Regions from separate parts of the Metabacillus herbersteinensis genome, predicted to be linked through region 2. Evidence: riboswitches for the same ligand, from Rfam matches in the RefSeq annotation. Region 2 holds a riboswitch; each other region holds the start of a gene.
What was found. A riboswitch is a leader RNA that binds a small molecule or an ion and turns the genes downstream of it on or off. The one in region 2 is predicted to bind S-adenosylmethionine.
Positions count from the first base shown of each region.

Region 1: linked by a shared signal. The riboswitch ahead of metK (methionine adenosyltransferase) and the one ahead of ACFFIX_RS18355 (acyl-CoA thioesterase) in region 2 are both predicted to bind S-adenosylmethionine.
Region 3: linked by a shared signal. The riboswitch ahead of ACFFIX_RS15000 (methionine ABC transporter ATP-binding protein) and the one ahead of ACFFIX_RS18355 (acyl-CoA thioesterase) in region 2 are both predicted to bind S-adenosylmethionine.

Region 1 covers NZ_JBHLVO010000031.1:45,839-54,180, forward strand. The annotation lists gene pckA (phosphoenolpyruvate carboxykinase (ATP)) at 1-948, opposite strand, end outside; SAM riboswitch class I at 1,259-1,517, shown strand; gene metK (methionine adenosyltransferase) at 1,824-3,029, shown strand; gene ACFFIX_RS23160 (alanine/ornithine racemase family PLP-dependent enzyme) at 3,411-4,487, opposite strand; gene ACFFIX_RS23165 (N-acetyltransferase DgcN family protein) at 4,484-5,572, opposite strand; gene ACFFIX_RS23170 (FixH family protein) at 6,131-6,943, shown strand; gene ACFFIX_RS23175 (VOC family protein) at 7,034-7,450, shown strand; gene ACFFIX_RS23180 (glycosyltransferase family 4 protein) at 7,523-8,342, opposite strand, start outside.
Region 2 covers NZ_JBHLVO010000019.1:50,964-59,305, reverse strand. The annotation lists gene ACFFIX_RS18360 (tripartite tricarboxylate transporter permease) at 1-799, shown strand, start outside; SAM riboswitch class I at 982-1,084, shown strand; gene ACFFIX_RS18355 (acyl-CoA thioesterase) at 1,184-1,597, shown strand; gene ACFFIX_RS18350 (LysR family transcriptional regulator) at 1,953-2,870, opposite strand; gene ACFFIX_RS18345 (MFS transporter) at 3,216-4,481, shown strand; gene ACFFIX_RS18340 (alkyl sulfatase dimerization domain-containing protein) at 4,524-6,173, shown strand; gene ACFFIX_RS18335 (acyl-CoA dehydrogenase family protein) at 6,246-7,427, shown strand; gene ACFFIX_RS18330 (class I adenylate-forming enzyme family protein) at 7,655-8,342, shown strand, end outside.
Region 3 covers NZ_JBHLVO010000012.1:82,955-91,296, forward strand. The annotation lists gene ACFFIX_RS14985 (iron-containing alcohol dehydrogenase family protein) at 1-693, opposite strand, end outside; gene ACFFIX_RS14990 (MetQ/NlpA family ABC transporter substrate-binding protein) at 768-1,592, opposite strand; gene ACFFIX_RS14995 (methionine ABC transporter permease) at 1,613-2,278, opposite strand; gene ACFFIX_RS15000 (methionine ABC transporter ATP-binding protein) at 2,268-3,281, opposite strand; SAM riboswitch class I at 3,350-3,453, opposite strand; gene pxpB (5-oxoprolinase subunit PxpB) at 3,626-4,321, shown strand; gene ACFFIX_RS15010 (5-oxoprolinase subunit C family protein) at 4,326-5,342, shown strand; gene ACFFIX_RS15015 (LamB/YcsF family protein) at 5,336-6,100, shown strand; gene ACFFIX_RS15020 (uroporphyrinogen-III synthase) at 6,153-6,968, opposite strand; gene ACFFIX_RS15025 (ATP-binding protein) at 7,134-8,342, shown strand, end outside.

The DNA of each region.
Region 1 (8,342 bases), on a different contig from region 2:
TTCTGTGAAGAACGAGTCATCATAGTCCGCAACTCGCGTGTCGTCGTCAATCACAACATTTTCTAGAACTGCACCAAAGCGAATTGCATCAAAAATCTGTGGCTCCTTCTCTTCAGAAAGGTTAATACATTTTGCATAACAACCGCCTTCAATATTAAATACGCCTGAATTTGACCAGCCATGCTCATCATCACCAATCAATTTACGTTTTGGATCAGCTGAAAGCGTTGTCTTACCAGTCCCTGACAATCCGAAAAACAAAGCAACATCACCTTCAAAACCAACGTTTGCAGAACAATGCATGGATAAAATATCATTTTCAGGTAGTAAATAGTTCATCACTGAGAAAATAGACTTTTTCATTTCACCTGCGTATTCAGTACCACCAATTAAAATTGTTCTTTTCTCAAAAGAGATAATGATAAAAGTTTCAGAATTCGTTCCATCAACCGCTGGATCTGCTTTGAAATGAGGTGCTGAAATAATTGTAAATGGATTTTCGTGTGTTCCTAATTCTTCCTCAGCAGGGCGAATGAACAATTGCTGAGCAAATAAATTATGCCATGCAAATTCATTGATAACTTGGATCGGTAAGCGGTATTTTTTATCTGCTCCAGCAAACCCATCAAAGATGAATAATTCATTACGTTTTTTTAAGTAGGATACAACTTTCAGATAGAGTCTCTCAAAAGCCTCTTCGGAAATTGGTTGATTCACTTTACCCCAATCAATCTTATCCTGGACAGAGCGTTCTTTTACAATAAATTTATCCTTAGGAGAGCGACCAGTATACGTCCCAGTTGTTGCTCGAACTGCACCAGTTGAAGTTAATACGCCTTCTGCGCGTTGCAGCACTTTCTCGACTAACTGTGAAACAGATAAGTTGTTTTTCGTATTTTCCCCTTGAATTAAATGAGTTAGCTCATTTGAAATGTCAACTGAATTCATCTCAAAACCTTCCTTTACATCGTATTTAATACTATAAGCACTTTTAAGTAGTATAAATTAGTTATCCTTACCAATTAGTATAACACATTAAACTGATTAGTCTATACTATTTCAACCATTTTACACTTCGTTTATAAAAATGAATTGTTTAGACTATAGAAATTATTAAAAAACATCCTTTCCATATTAATAGGAAGTCATAATTCGAACTTTAATTTTACTGGATTTTTAGTCGAATGAAAACAAGAAATTCGTCACTTTTTGTTGACAGTAGTAGGTTAGTACGCTATGATATGTCCTTGAACGGATTCTCTTATCCCGAGCTGGTGGAGGGACAGGCCCAATGAAACCCAGCAACCTGCTAACAAAGGAAAGCGACGTTTTTCTGAAACTTATACATATGTGTGCGTGCTTTTTTGCCTAAAATCATGTGATAGAATGATTAAAGCTTATTTTAGGCTAAAAAGCTATCTAAATACACACACTTATCTTATAACGTGTTCACTAACGACATTTTCCACGCAAAGGTGCTAACCTGAAGCAAGGCTAAGGCCCTTGATCGATAAGAGTGAAAGGCTATGATGAATTTTACAACCTTTCCTCGGAACAGCGGGAAAGGTTTTTCTTTTGGAAAAAAGATAAGCGTTGCACTTAATTTCATAGGCTTGTAAGAAAAGCATTTGCGCAGAACTCTAAGGGTTTAAGCCCTGAGTTCAGTGGAAAAGTACATAAACTATAGTTTATAAAACATGCCAACGAAATTCTTAAATAAAAGGGTAAAGATAGTAATGGGATTGAGTTCCGTATCAACAAGTGGAGATCGAACTGAACGATCAGATGATCTCTGTTTACAAAATAGAGGAGGAATTTTTACTATGTCTAGAAAAAGAAAACGTCTTTTCACTTCTGAGTCGGTAACGGAAGGCCATCCAGATAAAATCTGTGACCAAATATCAGATTCTATTTTAGATGCAATTTTAGAAAAGGATCCAAACGCACGTGTAGCTTGTGAAACATCTGTAACAACTGGTTTAGTTTTAGTAGCAGGTGAAATTACAACAAGCACATATGTGGATATCCCGAAAATTGTTCGTGGAACGATTAAAGAAATTGGCTATACTCGTGCTAAATATGGCCTAGATTCTGAAACATGTGCTGTACTAACATCAATTGACGAGCAGTCAGCAGATATCGCGATGGGTGTTGACCAAGCATTAGAAGCACGCGAAGGTCAAATGACAGATGAAGAAATTGATGCAATCGGAGCAGGAGATCAGGGCTTAATGTTCGGCTTTGCTTGTAATGAAACAAAAGAGCTTATGCCATTACCTATTTCATTAGCTCACAAATTGTCTCGTCGTCTAGCAGAGGTACGTAAAGATGAAATTCTTCCATACCTTCGTCCTGATGGAAAAACTCAAGTAACGGTTGAGTATGATGAAAATGACAAACCAGTTCGTATTGATACGATTGTTATTTCAACTCAACATCACCCAGAAGTGTCACTTGAGCAAATTAAACGTAATCTAAAAGAATTCGTTATCAACCCGGTGGTTCCAAAAGAACTAATAGATGAGGAAACGAAATATTTTATTAACCCAACTGGCCGTTTTGTAATTGGTGGACCTCAAGGTGATGCTGGTTTAACTGGCCGTAAAATCATCGTAGATACATACGGTGGATATGCACGTCACGGTGGTGGCGCTTTTTCTGGTAAAGATGCAACAAAAGTAGATCGTTCTGCAGCTTATGCAGCACGCTATGTAGCAAAAAATCTTGTTGCTTCAGGCCTAGCAGATAAATGTGAAGTTCAACTAGCTTATGCAATCGGTGTAGCACAGCCTGTATCCATTGCAATCGATACATTCGGTACTGGAAAAGTATCTGAAGATATTTTAGAAGATGTTGTTCGTAACAATTTTGACTTACGTCCAGCAGGAATCATTAAAATGTTAGATCTACGTCGACCGATCTACAAGCAAACAGCAGCATACGGCCACTTCGGACGTAACGATCTTGACCTACCATGGGAAAGAACTGACAAAGCAGAAGCACTAAGTAACGAAGCGCTAAGTCGCTAATACTTTAAGAAAACCCGTTAGCAAAGTTGCTAACGGGTTTTCTTGTCATTATGATTGGCACTTTTGATCATATGGTGGAAGACAGCGTGCAGTATTGCTCGTGTTTGAGGATCGTAACGGGGAGTTTCCATTCTGTAATTAACACTTTGTCTCTCCAATTGAGTTTTTACTATAGCTATTCTTCGTTATGTGGGAAATTTACTGTCTAGGTTTGTAGTTTTATCGCTGTGGAAGTGTTTTATCTACGAAATTTTCATTTTATCGACGTTTCGACACAAAATGATTTTATTCGACGATTTTGCTCAGTCAAAAAGTAGGAGAAGGGTCTCGAATAGTGCATGAGCTATCTACTCCTGCTTCTACTACTGAACAATGCCTGAATTATATGACATTAATATATTTCTTAAATACATTGGGAGAGGTCATAACCGAAAGAATAGCTCCATAATTAAGAGAGAATGCTACTTCGTCTCCTACTTGCAAGTCGATTTTCTTAGCATCAAGAACAGTATGGTCACTGCTTGAACCAAGAATGTCCATATCTAACCTAGGCGTAAGTCCCGACACAAGTACATCCTGAAACCCAACTCCTAGGATCGCTCTTCTTATTTTTCCACGCTCTTGAAATTGAGGAGTAATTCCAAGCGTATTCTGAGCAATTTCTCCATAGGGCACAGATGGCTTTATTTTTGATTCAATAACCTCAGAAATAAAAGTGAATGCATCTGTAAATAATCCTGGTATTGCCATTCGACATAGAGTTTCCCGTCCTAAAAGTATTGACTCGCCTACTCTTAAATTGTTAACTTTTCCGGTGTTCTCGGTATTCATAAACCAACTATAATTGGCTGAATTTCCCCCGGAAACATAGGAAAGGGACAAAGAAAACCTTTCTTCAATTTCATTAGCAAGTGAAGATAATTTCTCCATATTTTCTTCGTTGGGTTTAACTCCTCCAAAACAAGCAAAATTTGCTCCAATGCCAACCAATTTAATTCCGGAAAGTTTTAAAACCTCCTGGATGAATTCCTCGAGATTTTCGGGCATAATTCCTTCTCGTAAATCACCCATTTCGATCATCAGGATGATTTTATGCACAGTGTTAATCTTTTTAGCGGTAGCTGAAAGACTTTTTATAACAGCTAGCTCAGTATTTAGGCTAATGTCAGCATGTTTAACGACAGACTCAACTTCACTCAAAGCTGGTATTCTTAATAAAACAAATTCTGCTTTAATTCTTGCTTCGCGCATTTTCTTGAGATTTTTTATCTTCGAGTCTCCGAGAATATGAATGCCCTTATTTACAAGAACCTTAGCAATCTCTGGTACTCCACAAACACCCTTGGTGACCCCTATGATCCCAATACCTTTTGTACCATACAATTTAAGAAGTACATCTGCATTATGTGCAATTTTTGCAAGGTTGATTTCAATTCTAGGTTCAACAGATTGGGTCAATTGACAAGTGCTTCCTTCTTTTTGTTCTTCAGTAAAGGAAAAGCCTCAAATATACTCGTTATAAGCTTGTCACATCCGTGTTCAAGAACATCAGTTGTTGGAAGCTCGAGCTGGTTCTCATATTCTGTAACAACTTCTGCTATTTCCTTTTTTGACATGTTTTCATGGTTAATAGTAACAGCGATAACCTTTGAATTTGAAAAGTTTTCGATGAGTTCGATCTCACTTTGGATTGTTGGCATTTTCATAAAGCTAAAATCGCCTAAATTTACTCGCTTCGGTGGATGTTGGACGATAATTGCTCCAGGTCTTGATCCCCTGATAATCCCACAAGAACTGATATAGGCTGGATGACTTAACGCTCCTTGTCCTTCTACAATAATAATGTCAGGGTTCTCATTTTCATAAGCTTTCATGATTTCATTTTCAATTTCACCTGTCATAAATTGCGAAGGAATCGCGTCAATAGCAACACCATATTTCGCACCTTGTATCAATCCTGTTTGTCCTGTAGCCACAAAGGCAACATTCAAGCCCATTTCTAGTAATGCAGCTTCAAGTATGACGGATGTGGTTCTTTTACCGACGGCACTATCTGTGCCAAGCACCGCTACGATTGGAGTTGGAATGTTTAAAATTCTCCCTGAAAAAAGGTGCATATCCTTTTTTAGAGGAGGCTTTCTAACATCATGTATTTCGACCCCACACTGTGCCGAATACTTTACAAATTCTTCATCGTCCGTAAAAAACTCATGAAGAGGGTTAACAATATTCATTCCTTGTTTTATTGCTTTTAACACTATATTTCTCTCATCTTTTTTTAGAAAGGCCTCAGATGGGGCTATTCCATATATGAATTGGTTTGGTACCGTGGTCAAACTGTCTATAGCATGATCAAAGCTCGAAAATATAGGGATTCCATTTTTTTCTCCCTCGAGAACTTCTCCAGTATCCATTCCAGCTTTCGTACTATCAATGACTCCAACAATTTGATATTTTCCTGAACTTCTAATCAATCCATTTGCGGTTTTTCCGTCCATTGTTCCGAAATTACTTTCACAATAAATAAGCGCTGTTTTTTTCATAACACTTTCCCCTCAAAATTCATATTTAACCATACACTAGGTAGCAAACTATAAATCACTTAAATAATAAAAAAACACCTATACAATATAATAGATAGCAAAAAGCCAAAAAGGCCAAGACTCTAAAAAATGTAAGGTGTTTTCCATGATATACAATTTATTCCATGATCTCCTATTATTATAGCATAGATTGTAAGGGTAGGTTTTTATTTAGGGACGTAGTTAGGATTTAGGGATCTTCTTTTTTCTATCAAAATGTAAGAATATCATTATATTTTGACTTTTAAAGTCATGTCCATCAAGGGTTCAATTTTAAAAGACATTGCAGATATTGCCTTATATTCTGTCATATATTGGATTTTGATTATGGGGAATTTCTCTCTTATTTTCATGAAAAATCAAAAACTACAATGAGTAAACCCTGATTAACACGTACATAATGGAGTAGAAAGTACCTTAAAACGTTCATCTTTTTGACGAAACCTAATGAGTTCAGGAAATCATTCAATGATAAAATGAATCATAGCTTTAGTATTTATAATTGGAGGCCTTCAGGTTATGGATAAATTTATAGGTAGATTTATACTACTCACATTTCTTAGTGCCCTTGTTGCATGTGGTCAAAATAATGAAAATTCTACTTCTGCAGAGCAAGAGGTAAAAGCACCAAGAGCAGAAATTATTTCTAAAGAGCACGTAAACAAAGAGGAAGAGGTACATATTCAAGCAAAAGTTTATTATGGGGAAGAGTTGGCTGACGACGCTAATGTCATGTTCGAGATTAAAAATGGTGATGAGTCAACTGAAATTGACGCCGATCTCGAAGATAAAGGTACGTATGCAATTCACCATCAATTTAAAGAGGATGGATTGTATCAAGTTATTGCCCATACAGACGTGGAAAATTACCACACTATGCCTTCAAAAGAAATTCAAGTTGGTGAAGTTGCTGTAAATGGAGAAGAAAAGCATCAGAGTGAAAAGGACAATGAAGAACATCACCATGGAGAAGGATCTGAAAGTGCCCAACAAAATCATCAGCACGACGAAGCTACAGAGAATGAACATCATCACGTTCAAAAGCTAACCATTATGACAGGAAACACCGAGACTTTTACAACTGCTAGTACATCAACTCTTTCTACTATAATTGAAAAAGAAAACGAAGCATTTGCAGATGCAAAAGTCAGGTTCGAAGTTTGGAAAAAGGATGAAAAAAACCATCAGTACCTAAATGCGGCAGAATCGGGTGATGGAGAGTATTCTACTGAGTATACATTTGATCAAGTAGGGGTCTATACAATGGTAGTTCATGTTGAAAAAGGAGACATACACGAGCATAAAGAAATCACATTTGAAATCATAAAGTAGGAGGCTAGAGCACTTCATTGTGCTTTGGTCTTTTTTCGGGAATACATTGTGCTACTATATAAACGAATCTACAAATCAAGGAGAGAATACATGAATAAAAAAATTGATCATATCGGGATAGCGGTTCGTGATATAGATGCTAGTATTTCTTTTTATGAAAAAGTACTAACAGGTAAATTAATAGACCGCTATACAAGCGAATTACCAGGTGTCGAAAGTGAAGTGGCAATTATTGAAGTTAATGGTGATCGCATTGAATTGCTAGCTCCCACAAATAATGATACATCTCCAATTGCACGATTTATAAAACAAAAGGGGAAGGGCGTTCACCATATTGCTTACCAAGTTGAGAATTTAGATGAAGCCCTGGTTGAACTCAAAGAATTAGGAATCCGCACATTAGAGGGATCTTTACGGATCAATAAACATGGAAGAAGATTAATCTATTTAAACCCCGCAGATACGGAAGGGACGATCATTGAATACTGTGATTACCCAAATCGATGAATTTACTAGCAAAAACAGTGCGTATCCACGTTAGATCGCACTGTAGTTACTATCTGTAGGGCTGCACACAACTTACGCATACCTCATTTGTATTGGGTCTTCAAGCGCACCTTCATATTCCTTTAGCAACCCATCAAAAATCTGGGACCATGTTTGCGTTAACGCATAGGCATGTGCATTGTTACCCATATCTTTTTGCAAAGTTTCATTCGTCAAAATTGTATGAATGGCAGTTGAAAATTGATCAATATTTTTAGGTTCGCACAGGAATCCTGTTTTCCCCTGTTGAATGATGTTTTTAACGCCACCTGAGTTTGCTCCGATAACGGGCGTTCCAGCAGCATGAGCTTCTAAGACGACATTGCCGAAAGTTTCAGTAGGTGAAGGGAAGACAAAAAGATCTGAGCTTGCATAAACCTTTGCCAAGTTTACCCCATTTAAATAACCTGCAAATGTCATATTTTCTGGTGAACTTTTCATCATTTCTTCTTTCAATGGACCATCGCCAACAATGAGCCAATGAACGTTATCACGAATATTTTCAGGTAGCTGGGTTGTGAGTTTCATTAGTGTTTCAATATCCTTTTCAGGTGCCAAACGACCCACATACGATAAAATAAATTTTTCTTTAATTTGATAGGCCTCTCGTACTTCAGCTAAGTTGTAATTCGGGTGGAAAAGAGAGCAGTCAACCCCTCTTCCCCAAATACGTAGATTCATAAATCCTTGTTTTCTTAATTGCTCTAATGTTTCCTGTGAAGGAACAAATATTTTCCGCAGTGGTCGATGAAACCAGTGCATATATTTCCAGAGAAATTTTGAGAAAAACTGAAGATCATAGTACTCTAAATATTGATCAAAATCTGTATGATAGGACCCAACAACCGGGATG
Region 2 (8,342 bases):
ATCACTATTTCCTAAGGTAAGTGAAATTTCCAAAACATTTTTTAGCATGACACGTGGCGGCATAATAGGATTTTTAGTAGGGGCTTTACCAGGAGCCGGAGCTTCCGTAGCGACATTCCTTTCCTATAGTTTAGAAAAAAAGATATCTAAACAGCCAGAAACATTCGGAAAAGGAAATCCCCATGGATTAAGTGGACCGGAAGCAGCTGATAATGCATCCGTAGGAGGGGCTTTAATTCCAACCTTTAGTTTAGGTATTCCAGGTACGGCAAGTGCAGCTATTCTTTTAGGAGGAATGATGATGGTTGGTTTACAGCCTGGACCAGCCTTGTTACAAGAATCAGCTGATATTGTTTGGGGCGCAATCGCCGCATTACTAGTAGCAAACATATTACTATTGGTATTAAACACTCTGTTTATTCCTTTTTTTGCGATACTTATAAAAAATGCAGAACCATACCTAACAGCCGTTATAGCAAGTCTTTGTTTTATAGGGGTTTATACCTATAGAAATAGCTTATTTGATGTGATACTGTTAATTGTTTTTAGTCTTGTCGGGTATTTTATGAGAAAAAATGGTTATCCGTTAGCTCCATTAATACTTGGAATGATATTAAGTCCACTGCTAGAGCAAAATTTTAGAAGAGCCTTGCTATTATCAGAAAATAATTTATTGATATTTGTTAGTAGTCCAATATCCATTACTTTTGTGTTATTGTCACTCTCCATACTAATACTTCCAAGAATTCGAAAATATAAAAATAGGGAAAAAAATAATCATACACTGATTAATTACTAATATTGGAATAATTGTGACGCGTTTTTTACTTACCAATGGTCATATCGGAAAGATGAATGATGTAATGGCTTCCAAATCATCATCAGTAAATAACAAAATGTTTATGGTCTACCTATCCTCACATGGTAGCCACTGAAGTTGAATTCTAATCGAAAATAATTAAAAAATATGTTAGTAATTAAAAATTATCAAGAGTGGTAGAGAGAACTGGCACAACAACACCACAGCAATCTGCTATATGTAAGGTGCTAACACCAGCAAAGCAACAGCTTTGGATGATAAGTCGGTGATGAACCCCTTTTGTATTCCAATGCAAAAGGGTTTTTTTACAATTGGATATACGTCTGGGTTGAACAAAAAGTTATAAGGAAGGGTGGATAAACGATGTTTAAAACAATTATAGAACCACGAGTTTCTGAAACGGATGGGGTAGGGCACATTAATAATACAACCATACCTGTTTGGCTAGAGGGTGGTAGAAATAAACTATTTTCATTATTTAACCCCGATCTTGATTTTAAAAATTGGAAAATGATCATTTTAAAAACAACAGTCGAGTATAAACAGCAAATATACTTCGGCAAAGATGTTGAGATAAAATGCTGGGTCAAGCGATTCGGCGATTCCAGCTTGGAACTATATGAAGAAATTTGGCAGCAAGGAACCCGATGTGCAATAGGAAACACGATCTATGTAAACTACAACGTTCAAGAAAGAAAGAGCGAGTCTATACCCGAAGAAATTAGAAAAGAATTGGAAAAACATTTATATGGGAGGGAATCTAATGAAATAAAGTGATATACAGTTTAGAGAATCATTTTGCCAGAATTAGATTAAAATCGACCTAATTCATCGATTATAATCAATCATAATATCTCAATCAATGTACAGATGCCTTTCTACATAGTGGAGACGCAAATGAGGAAAAAAAGTATTCCTTGCAATAACCTAATTGACCATTATTCTGTTGTCTCATTCAACACCTAACTTAATTGTTCCTATTGAACTAACTAGTGTAATTTAAAAACGGTAGAAGCGGCGAAAGGATTATTGTAAAGGTGATTTATCAGCATCCTAAAAGGGATTTCCGTTTCAATACACCTAAACCTAAATGGTTATTTAAACCAGATAAGGCTTAGGGTAGTTTGAATAATTAAATCGTAAATAGGTCCTTCGTTTGGAATGCGTTTTCTACATATTTAATAAATTTTTTGGACGAAGCAGAAAGAGGTCTTTTCTTAGAATGAACCAACCCAAATGCCATCTGTACTGGATCATAATTAACAATATGCAGCTTTTTTACTTTATTATTAGCCTGAAGCTCGTTATTTTTAGTAGACCAATCTGGTGAAAAAGTGATTGCTAAATTATTTATTATTGCTTTTCTTATCACATCAGTATTGTTTGATGAAAAAAGGATATTCAACGGACCGAATTGATTTAAGAAATCATTGACAAACCACTTGATATAGTCCCCGTTATACATAACAATTGTTTGATTAATTAGAGTTTGTGGTTTAACACTGTCATGTATCGCAAGCGGGGAGTTTTTGTTCACATAAACTTTCATTTCACCTTTGATCAAAGGTTTAAACTCTAAATCATCAGTTATATTCTTGAGTCCAACATGATAGGCAATCATGCCAATGTCAACTGTGCTCTGATTTATCGCCTCGATAATTTCTTGTGTTTCTTGTTCTTTTATTTCAATGTTCACGTTTGGAAAATCTGCTTTAAAAGCAGCCATCGGATTGAGGAAAAATGTCATAAACGTTGGAATCGAAGCTAATTTTAATTCTCCTTTTACTGCCATTATTTCGGTTTGCATTTCATCTTTTAATTCTTGAATTACTTTTATAATTTCATATGCCTTTTGGATGACCTTTTGTCCTTCTACTGTTGGAATTGTTCCTGTGCGTGAACGATGAAATAACGTTACTCCAAGTTCTTTTTCAAGTAGCGATAGGGATTGACTAATAGCCGATTGTGTAACATGAAGGTTTTCTGATGCTTTTGAAATCGTCCCTGCTTTTGCAACCTCGATAACATATTCTAATTGTTCTATTTGCATAGGATCCTGCTTTCTATAAGTTTTTCTTAAGTATCCATTAAAAGGTTTAATTTTATTAATGGTAATCTAAATTGTATAATAAATTCAGGTTATTCTCAAATTTTTATTTTTTTGTGAGGTGAAAAATGACGAAAGATTAGTGTTTCTACAAGTAGAATCTTACAAAAATATTAGGTACCGAATATTTATAATTGAAAGCGCTACCGCCAGGTTTTTAGAAAAGGAATCCAGCAGGTTTGGAAGAGAGATTGGTGCTATTACTTTATATGAATATTCTAATGTTAGCTCGCGGAACTAATTTTTAGAATGTAAATGTAAATGTAAATGGAAGGTAGGATGATTAATGTGCGTTGGCTTATATTAGGCTCAATCTTCATACTTGCTGTTATCAGTTTTGCAGATAAGACGATTATTGGATTAGCTGCAGGTCCAATAATGAACGATTTGAATCTTAATTATGAACAATGGGGGATAGTCGGCAGCAGCTTTTTTTGGTTGTTTTCAATTGCTGGAATTATTGGAGCTGCGTTGTCAGATCGGTTTGGAACAGGGAAAATGCTCTTGATTATGGCGGTAATCTGGACGATTGCCCAATCAATGACTTTTTTTGTGGCCAGTTTGCCCTTGCTAATATTGACTCGCGTAATGTTGGGTGCTGGGGAAGGTCCATTTTTTGCTACTGCCGTTAGTCATCTCAGTAAATGGTTTCCACCTGAATCGAGAGGATTTGCCTTCTCTATTTTAAATTTAGGTAATACAATCGGAAAAGCAGTTTCAGTGCCCGTCCTGGTCTTCCTTATTGCTAAATTTGGCTGGCGAGAAGCGTTTGTTATTCTTGGTGTTTTTAGCCTTATATTTGTCTTTTTCTGGTTGTGGGTAGGAAGGATGAAACCGCCTTTGTCAATCAATGAACCAGAAACGGCAAAATCAAAAATAGACTGGAGAGCAACCTTCAGGATTCTCCGCTCACCAACGTTTGTTTTTACGACCTTAATAGCATTTATGGGTTATGCCGTGATTACGTTCAGCCTCGTCATTAACCCAACCTATTTAATAGAAGTCAAACAAGTTTCAGCACAAACGATGGGATATATGAAAGCGATTTCAGGTGGAGCAGGGGCGTTGCTTTGTATTATTATTTCAATCTATTCTGACCGAATTTACAAGAAAACCCAGAACATATGGAAGGCTCGCGTTTTGTTAACGTCCATCTGTATCTTTCTCGCTGGAGTCTTGTATTTCTTGTTCACAATGACCACTTCAGTTCCATTAATGACCTCTGCTTTAATTTTGGAGAATGCCTTTATTTTACTGTTATTTACACTTTGTCCACAAGTCGTAAACAGTCTCCTTCCCGAAAGGAAAGGACTTATGTCAGGTATTATGATGGGGATTGCGACAACATCCGGGATTATTGGGCCGATCATTTTTGGAAAGGTCATTCAGGCAGCTGGTACTAACAGTGCAGCGGGATTTAACATCACCATCCAAGCGCTTTCAGTTCTTCTTATCTTAAGTGCCGCCATTTATGCTATTTTTGCAAGGCCTCCTCAACAAGGAAATACGAATAACGTTCAGTCTCCAAGGAAAATATCAGAAACGGTTAATTAATGCTTTAAATTTAGAATTAGAGAATAGGAGAGGGTTATTATTTTGCCACAAAACACAGTAAAAGATGAAAAAGAGAAGGCATTGGCTTATTTAAAAGAACATACGAAGAGGTTTAAAAAAGGGGTTGAAAAAGTTACGGAAAATATATACTGCGCTGTAGGATACGGTTTAGCAAATTCAACTCTAATTGTAACTAAAAAAGGAAATATCATTGTCGACACGACAGAAAGCATTGACTCAGCAGCTGAGATTAAAGCTGAGTTTGATAAAATTTCCCCCTTGCCAACAATCGCAATCATTTATACTCATGGACATGCAGACCATGTGAACGGGGCATCCGTATTTATGGATGAACAGACAGAAATTTATTCGAATTTCAAAACAGTTGAATTTTTTCATACACAGTTTAACCAGCTTAAAAGCATACTAGATATACGCGGGGCCAGACAATTTGGAGTGTTCCTGCCACCTGATCATACTCCTTGCAGCGGATTAGGTCCGTCTTTGCGGGTTAACCGGAATAACCCCAAATTGGTGTTCCCGACACAGGTTTTTGAAGATTCTTTGGTATTAACCATTGGGGAAGTAACGTTACAGCTAGTATCGGCACCTGGAGAGACGGATGATCAAATTTTTATTTGGATTCCGGGACAGAAAGTATTGCTGGGCGCAGATAATTATTATCCTGCCTTTCCGAATCTATATACCATAAGGGGAACAACGCCACGGCCTGTTCTGCAGTGGGTTCAGTCATTAGATAAAATGCGCGACCTTCAAGCAGAGTATTTAGTTCTTGGTCACACAGAACCGGTCTTTGGTTCTGAACAAATAAGTGAACTTTTGACAATGTACAGAGATGCTATTCAGTTTGTGCATGACAGTACAGTTCGTGGCATGAATAAAGGAAAATCTGTTGAACAGCTGGTGGAAGAAATATCTCTTCCAAATCATTTACGGTATTGTAGTGAGCTAAGGGAACTTTATGGAAGCGTATCACAATCTGTTCGAGCCATCTATCACGGATACTTGGGCTGGTTCGATGGGAACGCTACCAATTTAGAAAGGCTTTCTCCGAAAATTTTTGCCGGAAAAATCGAGCAACTTGCTGGAGGAACAGATGTTTTAATTGAAGAAGCAATAAGAGCTTTAGGAAATGAAGAATATCAATGGGCAGCAGAACTTTCGGATTTGTTATTAGCATTGTTGCCTGGCAGCTATTATGTAAAAAAAATAAAAATAGAAGCATTAACTGAATTAGGTTTAAGATCCTACAATTCGAATAATCGTTCGTACTATCTTTCACAGGCAAATGAGTTGAAAGAATACTTTCATTATCCGGACAAAAAACCGTTAAAGACAAGGATAGCCTATGCACATGCTATGCCGCTTGACAGTTTCTTTGCAAATATGACGATCTTACTCAACCCTGAGCATTGTAAAGATAAAACATATTCTGTAAACGTTTATATTAAGGATAAAGTTTTAGACTTTAGAATTGTCATTAGAAAGGGGATTGCAGAAATCCGTGAAGGAGCGGAACAAGACCCAGAACTGACAATCAGCACGGAAGAAAAGATTTGGAAAGATATCATTATAGGAGCAAGGGAATGCGAGGAAGTCATTAAAAGGGGAGAACTCCAAATTGAAGGAGATTCAACTCTATGTAAGGAGTTTATTGCCCTTTTTCAGTAAGGGTGTATACAACAATCCTGGTATTTGCAATTAAATAAAGTTACAAAAGTTTACAGGAAAGAAGGAAATCCTATGGTCATTAAGCTAGAAGAGGATCTCAAGAAACTTCGAGAAAAATTGCAAGATTTCATTCAAAATGAATTGCTTCCATATGAAGAGGAGCACGGATTGAATGCCGAAGAAGATATTCCGATGGAAGCGATTAGATGGGTAAGAAAACGGTCCAGGGAATTGGGTTTTTATGGAATTAACCTACCCATAAAATATGGAGGTCAGGATATCAGTTTAAAAGGATTATGCATATTTAAGGAAGATTTAGCTCGCTCAGGAGCTGTTTTATGGGGACAGGTAATCGGGGAAATCGGAGGACCGCTGAGAATTGGACAAATGCTGGAAAGTTTCACCCATGAGCAAATAAAAAAATATGTGATTTCGGTCATTTCTGGAGAGTCAAGCTGCTGTTTTGCGCTTACCGAACCGAATGCTGGCTCCGATGCTTTTGCAATCGAAACAACCGCTGTAAGAGATGGGGATGATTATATATTAAATGGGAAAAAGCATTTTATTAGTGCTGCCCCTTATGCGGATTTTGCTATTGTCATAGCCAAGGAAGTACTAGATGGAGAGAAAAAGAGAATCACCGCATTTCTAGTAGATAAAAAAACGCAGAAAAAGCCTGGTTTCGAACTAGGCAAAATTCAAGTCCCTATATCAGGAGAACGAATTCACGCTGAATTAATCTTTAATAAATGCCGAGTACCGGCAACAAATATTATCGGGGAACCTGGAAAAGGATTACTGCTGGGATTGAAAAGAATCAGCACGAATCGTGCGTCCCATGCTGCAGGATTTATAGGGATGGCTAAACGCCTCCTGGATTTATCTGTTGAGCAGGCTAAAACGAGGATTCAATTTGGCCGGCCTATTGGTGACTTTCAGGCAATCCAGCATATGCTGGCGGAAATGGCTACGGAAGTCTATGCGGCAAGGTGTATGGTCTATGATGTGATAAGTAAGATTGATCGTGGAGAGGAAGACCGGGCAGGGGCCTCGATGGCTAAGTTATTCGCCTCCGAAGTAACCAGCACCGTGGCCGATAAGGCAATACAAATCTTCGGTTCCAAGGGATTGGAAAAAGGGCATCCAGTAGAAAAAATGTATAGAAGTGCCCGAATGTACCGGATCCTTAGTGGTACCTCGGAAATTCAAAAAAATACTATTGCAAAGGAATTGTTGAAAGGAACAAGTCTCTAATAATGGTTTTAAAAAAGAAGGAAGTATTAAATCATGTTTTCAGCCCTATAGTTCATCGACGTATAATAGGAATGCTTTCATAAGGTTGATGATGCGTTGATTTTCCTGATTAAGAATTCTTTAGAAACACAGTGTAAAATCTGCAACCCCTTAATAACTAGTGTTCCGGATTTGCAAATTTAAGACAGGAAACGGCGAAAAAGATATGACGGGAGGAACAACCTATTATGCAAAGTACGACATTTCAGTCATTAATACTTAAAGGAATGAATAGATTCGGAGACTTGCCAGCCGTTACGTTGCTGCCAGATGAGAAAACAATGACATATAAGGAGTTATTGGTCAAAACAAGACTCATATCCTGTTATTTGCGCTGGTTGGGAGTAGGAAGAGGTAGCCACATTGCTACTCTTATACCAAACAGCCTTGAGGGTGTAATGTTTGGTTTAGCTATCCAGCAATGTGGAGCAACGTTAGTCCCATTAAGTGATAAGCTGGGAACACGAGAAGTTGATTTTATTTTAAAGGAGTCAAAACCAAAAGTCGTAATCATTGCAACACATACCCATATAGACACAGTCCTAGATTATCTGGAAGGATCAATAGATCATGATGTCAGGATCATCGGCCTTCCTGGATTTGGTGTCCACTTCCCAAATAGGTTTGAGCTTTTCCAATGGCCGGTAGAATCAATGGATTTGGTGTTTCCAACAGCTTCAGCGGATGATATCGCCCTTCTTTCCTACACTGGAGGAACAACGGGTACTCCTAAAGGCGTCATTCATTCTCAGGAAGGATTGGGCGCCGCTATGCTCTCTGCCGCCATTGAAGACCCGCTTGACGACCGGGACCGTGTATTGCTAAGTACTCCACTCGTGCATTCGGGAGGTTCCCTCCTTTGGAGAGCCCTTATTT
Region 3 (8,342 bases), on a different contig from region 2:
CACTTTTGTAAACGAATAAGAAAGCTGTCCCTTTTCCATATCAACAATGGCTTGTTCACCATGTTGAAGCAGCTCATCTTTACAGATCTTTGCTGTTTGGTAGGCAATCTCAATGACGAGCGATTTTTCCGGCAGATTTCGAATGATCGCTTTAGCTTCATACCACTTTGCTAACGTATCTGCTATCCCTGCTTTTAATAAACGAGGTGGTGATTGTAGGATAATTCTTGGCTCCACTAACACCATCAGCGTATTTCTAGGAAACATCGTGTAGTGTGTGAATTCTCCGTTTTCATCATAAAGGACACTTAAAGGTGTCCAGGCTGCACAGGTAGAAGCTAGGGTTGGAATCAAAATCACTTCAAGATCGAGTTCGTTAGCGACTGCTTTCGCAACATCTAGAACCTTTCCACCGCCAACTCCTATGATTGCATCTACCTTTTCAGAAGAGATTTCTTGACATATTCTACTGATTTCTTGAAGTGAACATTCTCCCTTGTACTTTTCAAAAAGATAATGAATGGAGTTTGAGTCCTTTTGAAAAAATGTACGTGCTACCTCCCAAGACTTCTCTCCATGAAGAACTAAAACCTTGAAGATTCCTCTTTGTAGTAAAAGATTATCTAGTTGATCTAGCACTCCCACTTCACATGCATAAACACTCGGTGCGCCTCGAACTTCTAAATCTAGCATTCCTGTCACTCCTTTAACTATTTTTCCTGTAAAAAAAACAACGCCACTTTAAATGACGTTGTGAATTAAATCTGTTATTCCATCCACTCAGGCTTTCCAAATCCTTTGAACTCTTCATCAATTGTTTTTTCAAATTCAGCGGATTCGACAGCTGCTTTTAGATCCTTAGCAAACTGAGATTCTAGGTCTTTCGTGTTTACAACCACACGGTTACGATATTGCTCAGGCATGTTTTCAAGCTGTAATGCATCCAATAAATCCATCTTGGCAGCAAGTGCAAAGTTTCCTGGGACTGCAGATAAGTCAACACTATCAACGGCACGAGGTAATTGTGCTGCTTCAATTGGTTGAAACTTAAGGCTTTTCACATTATCCTGAACATCCTTTTCTGAAATCGTTAGCGGATCTGCAGCTGAATCAATCTTTATAAGTCCTGCGTCTTGGAGGATTAAAAATGCGCGCGCTGCATTTGTTGGATCATTCGGGATTGCAATCGAGCTTCCATCGGCAATTTCATCCAGTGAACTGAATTTGTTTGAGAAAATTCCCATTGGTGCAGTTGGGACAACAATTACTTCTGAAAGTTCAAGTTTGTGTTCTTTTGCAAATGTCTCCATATACACTTTGTGTTGAAATAGATTGGCATTTATATCACCTTTTGACAATGCAAGGTTGGGCTGAATGTAATCACTGAATTCAACAACTTCTACTGTGTATCCGTTTTTCTCTAAAATTGGTTTAATTGCTTTGTTAACCATGTCACTGTATGGACCTGCTGTTGCACCAATTTTAACTTCTTTGTTTTCTTCCTTCCCTGCTGTAGCTTCCTCTCCATTACCACATGCTGCTAATAAACCAATCGTTAGTACTAAAAAGAGCGTTAATACAAAGTTCTTCATTATTTATTCCTCCTATTTTATTATCGTTTGTCTAATACTTTTGATAGATAGTCTCCTGAAAATTGAATGAGTTGAACGAGACAGATTAATATAACAACAGTTGTAACCATGACCGTATTATCATAACGGTAATAACCGAAGCGAATTGCTAAGTCACCAATTCCTCCTCCACCAACGATGCCAGCCATAGCAGAATAGGCGACTAAGCTAATCGTTGTGATCGTTATCCCTTGTAGGATTCCGTGTCGTGCTTCAGGAACTAGCACCTCTTTTATGATCATCCACGGTGTAGCACCTACAGCAACAGCCGCTTGGATCACTCCCTTATCAATTTCTCGGAGCGATGTTTCTACGATTCTCGCAAAAAACGGAATGGCAGCCACTGATAGGGAAACAGATGCAGCAGTTGGCCCTATCGTCGTCCCTGTTAATAAATTTGTAAGAGGTAAAAGAGCCACTAGTAAAATAATAAATGGAATTGAACGAACCATATTCACCACAAACCCTACCACTTGTTTTAACCTTACATTCTCTAAAAATAGTCCGCGATCGGTAACAAACAACAAAACACCTAGCGGTAACCCCACGATTATTGCAACAACTAACGAAATTCCTACCATGTAAATCGTTTCAAGAAAGGCTTTATTCAATTCTGGAAGTAAACTGATTAGTGATTCAGGCAGCATACACAATCACCTCCAATGAATTTGTTCTCGCCCTTATATACTCAATCGCTTTCTCTACCTCAGACTCATCACCATTAAGCTCCATCATAAAAATACCTAATGGCGTCTCCTGGATGTATTCGATCTTTCCATGTAGGATATTTCCTTTTACCTTAAATTTTTGAAAAACATCCGAGATAACCGATTCTTCTGCAATTGAACCTTTGAACTGAATTTTTACGATTGTTCCTTTTCGTTTCTCTAGAATTTGAGAAGGTACATCAAATTGCAGCACACTTTGTATAAAGGATTTTGTTAATGGTGCCTGAGGATTTGCAAAAACTTCATAAACTGAGCCTTCTTCAATGACTCTACCATCCTGCATAATCGCCATTTTATTACAAATTTCTTTGACTACTTCCATCTCATGCGTAATTAAAACAATCGTAAGTCCTAGTTCTCTATTAATCTTTTTTAAAAGACTTAGAATCGATCTTGTTGTACTCGGATCTAGTGCCGATGTTGCTTCATCACATAACAGTACAGATGGATGATTTGCAAGTGCCCTAGCAATCCCAACTCGTTGTTTTTGACCTCCACTTAATTGTGATGGATAGACATCGCGTTTATCTGTTAAACCTACCATCTCAAGAAGCTCAGTCACTCTTGACTCCGTGTCTCGTTTCGATTTATTAGCAGCCTTTAAAGCAAATGCTACGTTTTCGAAAACAGTTTTTGATGAAACAAGATGAAAATGCTGAAAAATCATGCCGATCTTAAGACGAGCGGTTCGTAACTTTTTATCATTTAAAGAAAGTAAATTGATTCCGTCGATGATCACTTGTCCTGAAGTAGGCTTTTCAAGTAAATTTAGACAGCGAATCAACGAGCTTTTTCCTGCACCACTATAACCAACAATTCCAAAAATATCTCCCTTGTTGACGGTGAGTGAAACATTATCCACTCCTATGACCTTGCCTTTTTTTGTCACATACGTTTTTACAAGATTTCTGACTTCAATCATGATGTTCCCCCTTTTTGTAAAAACAAAAACCTCTTTCCATTAAGAAAGAGGCATCGCGTGTATATAACGACTTATCTTTCAGAATGAATTCATTCTGCAGGAAGTGGCACCTTTCCATATAGGTGGTTGCCGGACGTCACAGGGCCTGTCCCTCGGTCGCTCTTGATAAGTTAAATTTTATTTTATTGTAATAATATATCTATCATAATCAGAGTTTAAATGAATGTCAATGACTATTTCAAATTTTGCGAAAGTGAGAATACTCTCAAATCTACTTGTGAACCCCTATGATATAATTAACTTATGTATTTAGTCATACTATTCAACTAATTAGAGGTGGGAAAATGGACTACATTATTCAGCCATTAGGAGACCACGCTGTTATCATTCGGATCGGAAACGAGATAAACGAATCAATACATAAAAAAATCAGAACAATACACACTCACCTGGAACAGGCCTCCATAGATTGGATTATCGAATGTGTTCCAAGCTTTACGACCGTTACGGTTTATTATGACTTGTTGAAAACAGCCACACATTTGCAGATCCCCTACAAATTCGTCACTGAACAGCTACACTTATTACTTGCTGATATAAAGGACGCAAATGCCACTGAAACTAGACTCGTTGAACTACCTGTTTGTTACGGCGGTGAGTTTGGACCTGATTTAGAAATTGTCGCAAAACATAACAGTCTGACTATCGAAAAAGTAATTGATCTACATAGTGAAAGAGATTATTTGGTCTATATGATCGGTTTTGCACCTGGTTTTCCTTATATAGGTGGATTGAATGAAAAGATTGCTACGCCCAGAAAAGATTCGCCCCGCCTTCAAATACCTGTTGGATCAGTAGCAATTGGCGGCAAGCAGACGGGGGTTTATCCGATTCAATCACCAGGCGGCTGGCAAATCATTGGTCGAACACCTGTCACACTTTTCCAACCAAGGAATGAGAATCCTAGCTTATTAAGGGCTGGAGACCAAATTCGATTTAAGCCAATTTCTTTACAAGAATATGTGACCTGGGAGGCTTAGCCGCATGATTAAAATTATTAAGCCAGGTCTACTTTCAACCATTCAAGACAAGGGAAGACATGGTTTTCAAAAAGACGGTGTTGTCGTTAGCGGAGCAATGGATACCGTGTCTTTCCGCATTGCGAATCTTTTGGTAGGAAACGATGAAAATGCGGCTGCTATTGAGGTCACTTTACTCGGTCCAGTTGTCATGTTTTTACAAGATGCGTTCATTTCGATTTGTGGTGCTGATTTCCCTGCATCAATTGACGGCGAAGGAATCCCGTTGTGGGCTACTATTTTTGTCAGGAAAGGGAGCAAACTCCGCTTTGGTTCCACGCATACTGGTTGTCGAGCCTATTTAGCTGTTGCTGGTGGATTTCAAATTGAGACGATCATGGAAAGTAAATCTACCTATCTACGTGCTAAACTAGGTGGTTTGCATGGTCGTGCACTTGATGTCGAAGATGAAATCAGTTTTGAACCTCCAAATGAACGTATAACAAAATTGTTGAGCATTTACACTAAGAAATCGTTGAAACTACCCTTTATCAAAATGAAATGGTCAATTTCTTTTAACTCCTTTTCACACTCTCGCGCACCTAAAAGAATTCGAGTTTTAGAAGGAGAACAATTTGATTTCTTTTCTCAGGTCAATCAACTAGCACTTTTTTCTCAACCTTTTACCATTTCAACAGAAGCTGACAGAATGGGATACCGATTAAGTGGTAATAAACTATACGTTAATTCTTCCGAAAGTATGGTATCAGAAGCGATTCCAGTAGGGACGATTCAGGTTCCACCAGATGGGAATCCAATTATTCTATTAGCAGATCGGCAAACAATTGGCGGTTATCCTAAAATTGGGCAAGTGGCGTGTATTGATTTACCAGCCGTCGCTCAGTTAAAGCCTGGTGATACCCTTTCATTTGTAAAAATTGATCTGGAAACAGCCCAACGAAAATTGCTCGACAAAGAAAGACAGTTGACTGAACTGAAACACGCAATCTCATTTAAGTTTGAAGAGGAGGTTTCATCATGATTATTGATTTAAACTGTGATATGGGAGAAAGCTTCGGTGCCTATCAAATTGGTAAAGATGATGAATTATTGAAGCATATTACTTCAGCTAATATTGCCTGTGGCTTCCATGCAGGTGATCCTTCCATTATGAGAAAAACAGTGAAACTAGCTCTAGAGCACAACGTAGGGATCGGCGCACATCCTGGTTTTCAGGATATCGTTGGCTTTGGAAGAAGAACGATTGATCTAACTGCTCAGGAAGTGTATAACATTGTTGTCTATCAGATTGGGGCACTGAACGCATTTGTTGAATCTGAAGGCGGAAAAATGCAGCATATAAAAGCACACGGTGCGCTATACAACATTGCATCACGTAATATCCAGATTGCAGAAGCGATTGCAGAAGCAGTTTACAAAGTAAATCCTGAATGGATACTTTTTGGTCTAGCTGGGAGCGAGCTTATTAAAGCTGGAGAGAGAATTGGGCTTCAAACTGCACAGGAAGTTTTTGCGGATCGTACATATCAAAAAAATGGAGCTTTAACACCTAGAACCGAGCACAACGCTCTAATCACTGATCCTGACCTTGCATGTCAGCAGGTTATTGAAATTTTACAAGAAGGTAAAGTTACCTGTATTCAAGGAGATAAAGTTTTGATTAAAGCTGATACGATTTGCGTTCATGGTGATGGTGAGAATGCCGTCCAATTTGTTACAGCAATTCGGAGCAAGCTTCAAGCAGCTAATGTTGTAGTTCGTAGGATAGGTGAGAGATAAAATTATTCAAAGCTGAACCCACCTAAAATTAAATTTTCAGGTGGGTTGTTTTTTAAATATTCTCTTCCATCTCATAATATTTGACCAGCTCCATAATCGCACTCCCCATTCGCTCATTTTCAGGGATAACAATTCTAGTCACTCCTTCTTCTTTCAGTGCCTGAGCTGTGACTTTCCCAACTGAAACAGCGATTACTTTTTCTGAGAATGCTTGTAGAACTTCATCCAGTAGGCCTTTTTCTCTTGCATATGCAAACAGAAAGCGTGGCTGTGGGCGACTCGTGAAGTTTACTGCGTCAACCTCCCCTTGAAGAATTTCTGCAACAAGCTGTTCCATGACTTCAGGTTGGGGTGGAATATGTTGATAAGGAAGAATTTCGTGATAATCCGCTCCTTGGGATTGTAAAAATTCAATCAAGTGTGGGGCGGGATCCCCATGTAATTGTAATGCTACTTTACAGCTCCTTAAATCAAAAGCTTCTAAACCTCTAATTAACCCAAGAGTGCTTCCATCGTCATCGCGTGCATGCGGCTTTACATCGAGCTTTTTTAGAGCATTAATCGTTTTATATCCTCTTGCTGCCACTTTTGAAGTCTGTAAAGCGGTAAGGAATTTCGCTTCAATGCCCATTTTAGATGCTGTTTCATGAAGCCTTGTTAAACCGATTCCTGTTGTGAAAAGCAACCAATCATATTTTCCTTCTACTAAATTGTTTATTTCACTTTCCACGTTCGAATCGTCCACATACACTGTTCCTTGTGCAGGACGCAATAGTGGAATTCCACCTAAATTTTTCACAAGGACACTTAATTCTTCTGCACGTCGTGGTCCTAATAATGCCACTTTTTTGCCTGCTAATTTTTCCAAGATAAACACCGCCGATTTTCCTGAATTGTAATGGTTTGAATTTTATCATGTCTAATATCATTAGTAAATCTAATTTTCTGAAAATATCTTCTTTATCTACTACTTGTCTTTTGTAAATGTAGGGTTAATAATAAGTGTATATTAATGGATTATAAGGTGATGCATATGAAAAAATGGTTTACATTGTCTCTGTTTCCTTACTTATATTTATTTTTTGGCATAGGGTGGCTGTTATGGTCAGACCACTATCTTCCCCCTATTCACTTTCCTTTTAATGATTACGTAAATACACAAACACTCAAAGGCCTTGTTTTTATTTTGTTTTCATTTGTTTTAATGCTTATGGTTATAAAGAAAAATAAAGAAGTTGTCACGATTGAAGAAGAGAAAAATAAACTCACAACACTTATTAACGCGATGCCTGATTTTGTTTTATTCAAAGATGGCAAAGGAAGATGGATTCAAGTAAACGATTTTGGACGCCAATTGTTTGAGCTTCAGCACGTTGATTATCGTGGAAAAACAGATTCAGATTTAGCAAAATTGACAGACTTTTACCATGATGCCTTATTGTATTGTGTCGACTCAGATGAAATAGCCTGGCAAATAGGAAAAATTTCTCGAGTTGAAGAAGTCGTTCCGAAAAGAGACGGCTCTTTTCGAACCTTCGATACGATCAAGTTGCCCTTGTTTAATCATGATGGCTCGAGGAAGGCGTTTATCGTAATTGGACGTGACATTACTGAACATAAAAAAACCGAAGATCTTCTGTTGCAATCAGAAAAGCTAACCGTACTTGGTGAATTAGCTGCTGGAGTTGCACATGAAATCCGAAATCCTCTCACTTCAATTAAAGGATTTCTCCAGTTTATGGATGAAGAAGATGAAACAAAGAAGCTTTATAAAGGGATTATGATTTCAGAAATTGATCGCATCAATGATATTGTCACAGAGCTTCTCCTATTATCTCGACCACAGGATGTTGAATTTAAAAATCAAGATGTCGAAAGCATTCTTCATTATGTGACCTCACTAATCAAAACAGAGACCACATTAAAAAGTCTTGAAATTGAGTTTATTAATAAAGCAAATCATCCAATTGTGTATGGCTCAGCAAACCAATTAAAGCAAGTATTTTTAAACATTGTAAAAAATGCAATTGAAGCAAGTCATGAGAATGATAAAATCTCCATTAAACTTGAACAGAACAAACAAAATGAATTAGTCGCGACCTTCTTAGACCACGGTACAGGAATCGACGAAGAACGGCTAAAAACAATTGGACAGCCCTTTTATACCACAAAGGAAAAGGGGTTCGGCCTTGGCATGACAGTTAGTTATAAAATTATTAAAGAGCATAAAGGACGTATTGAT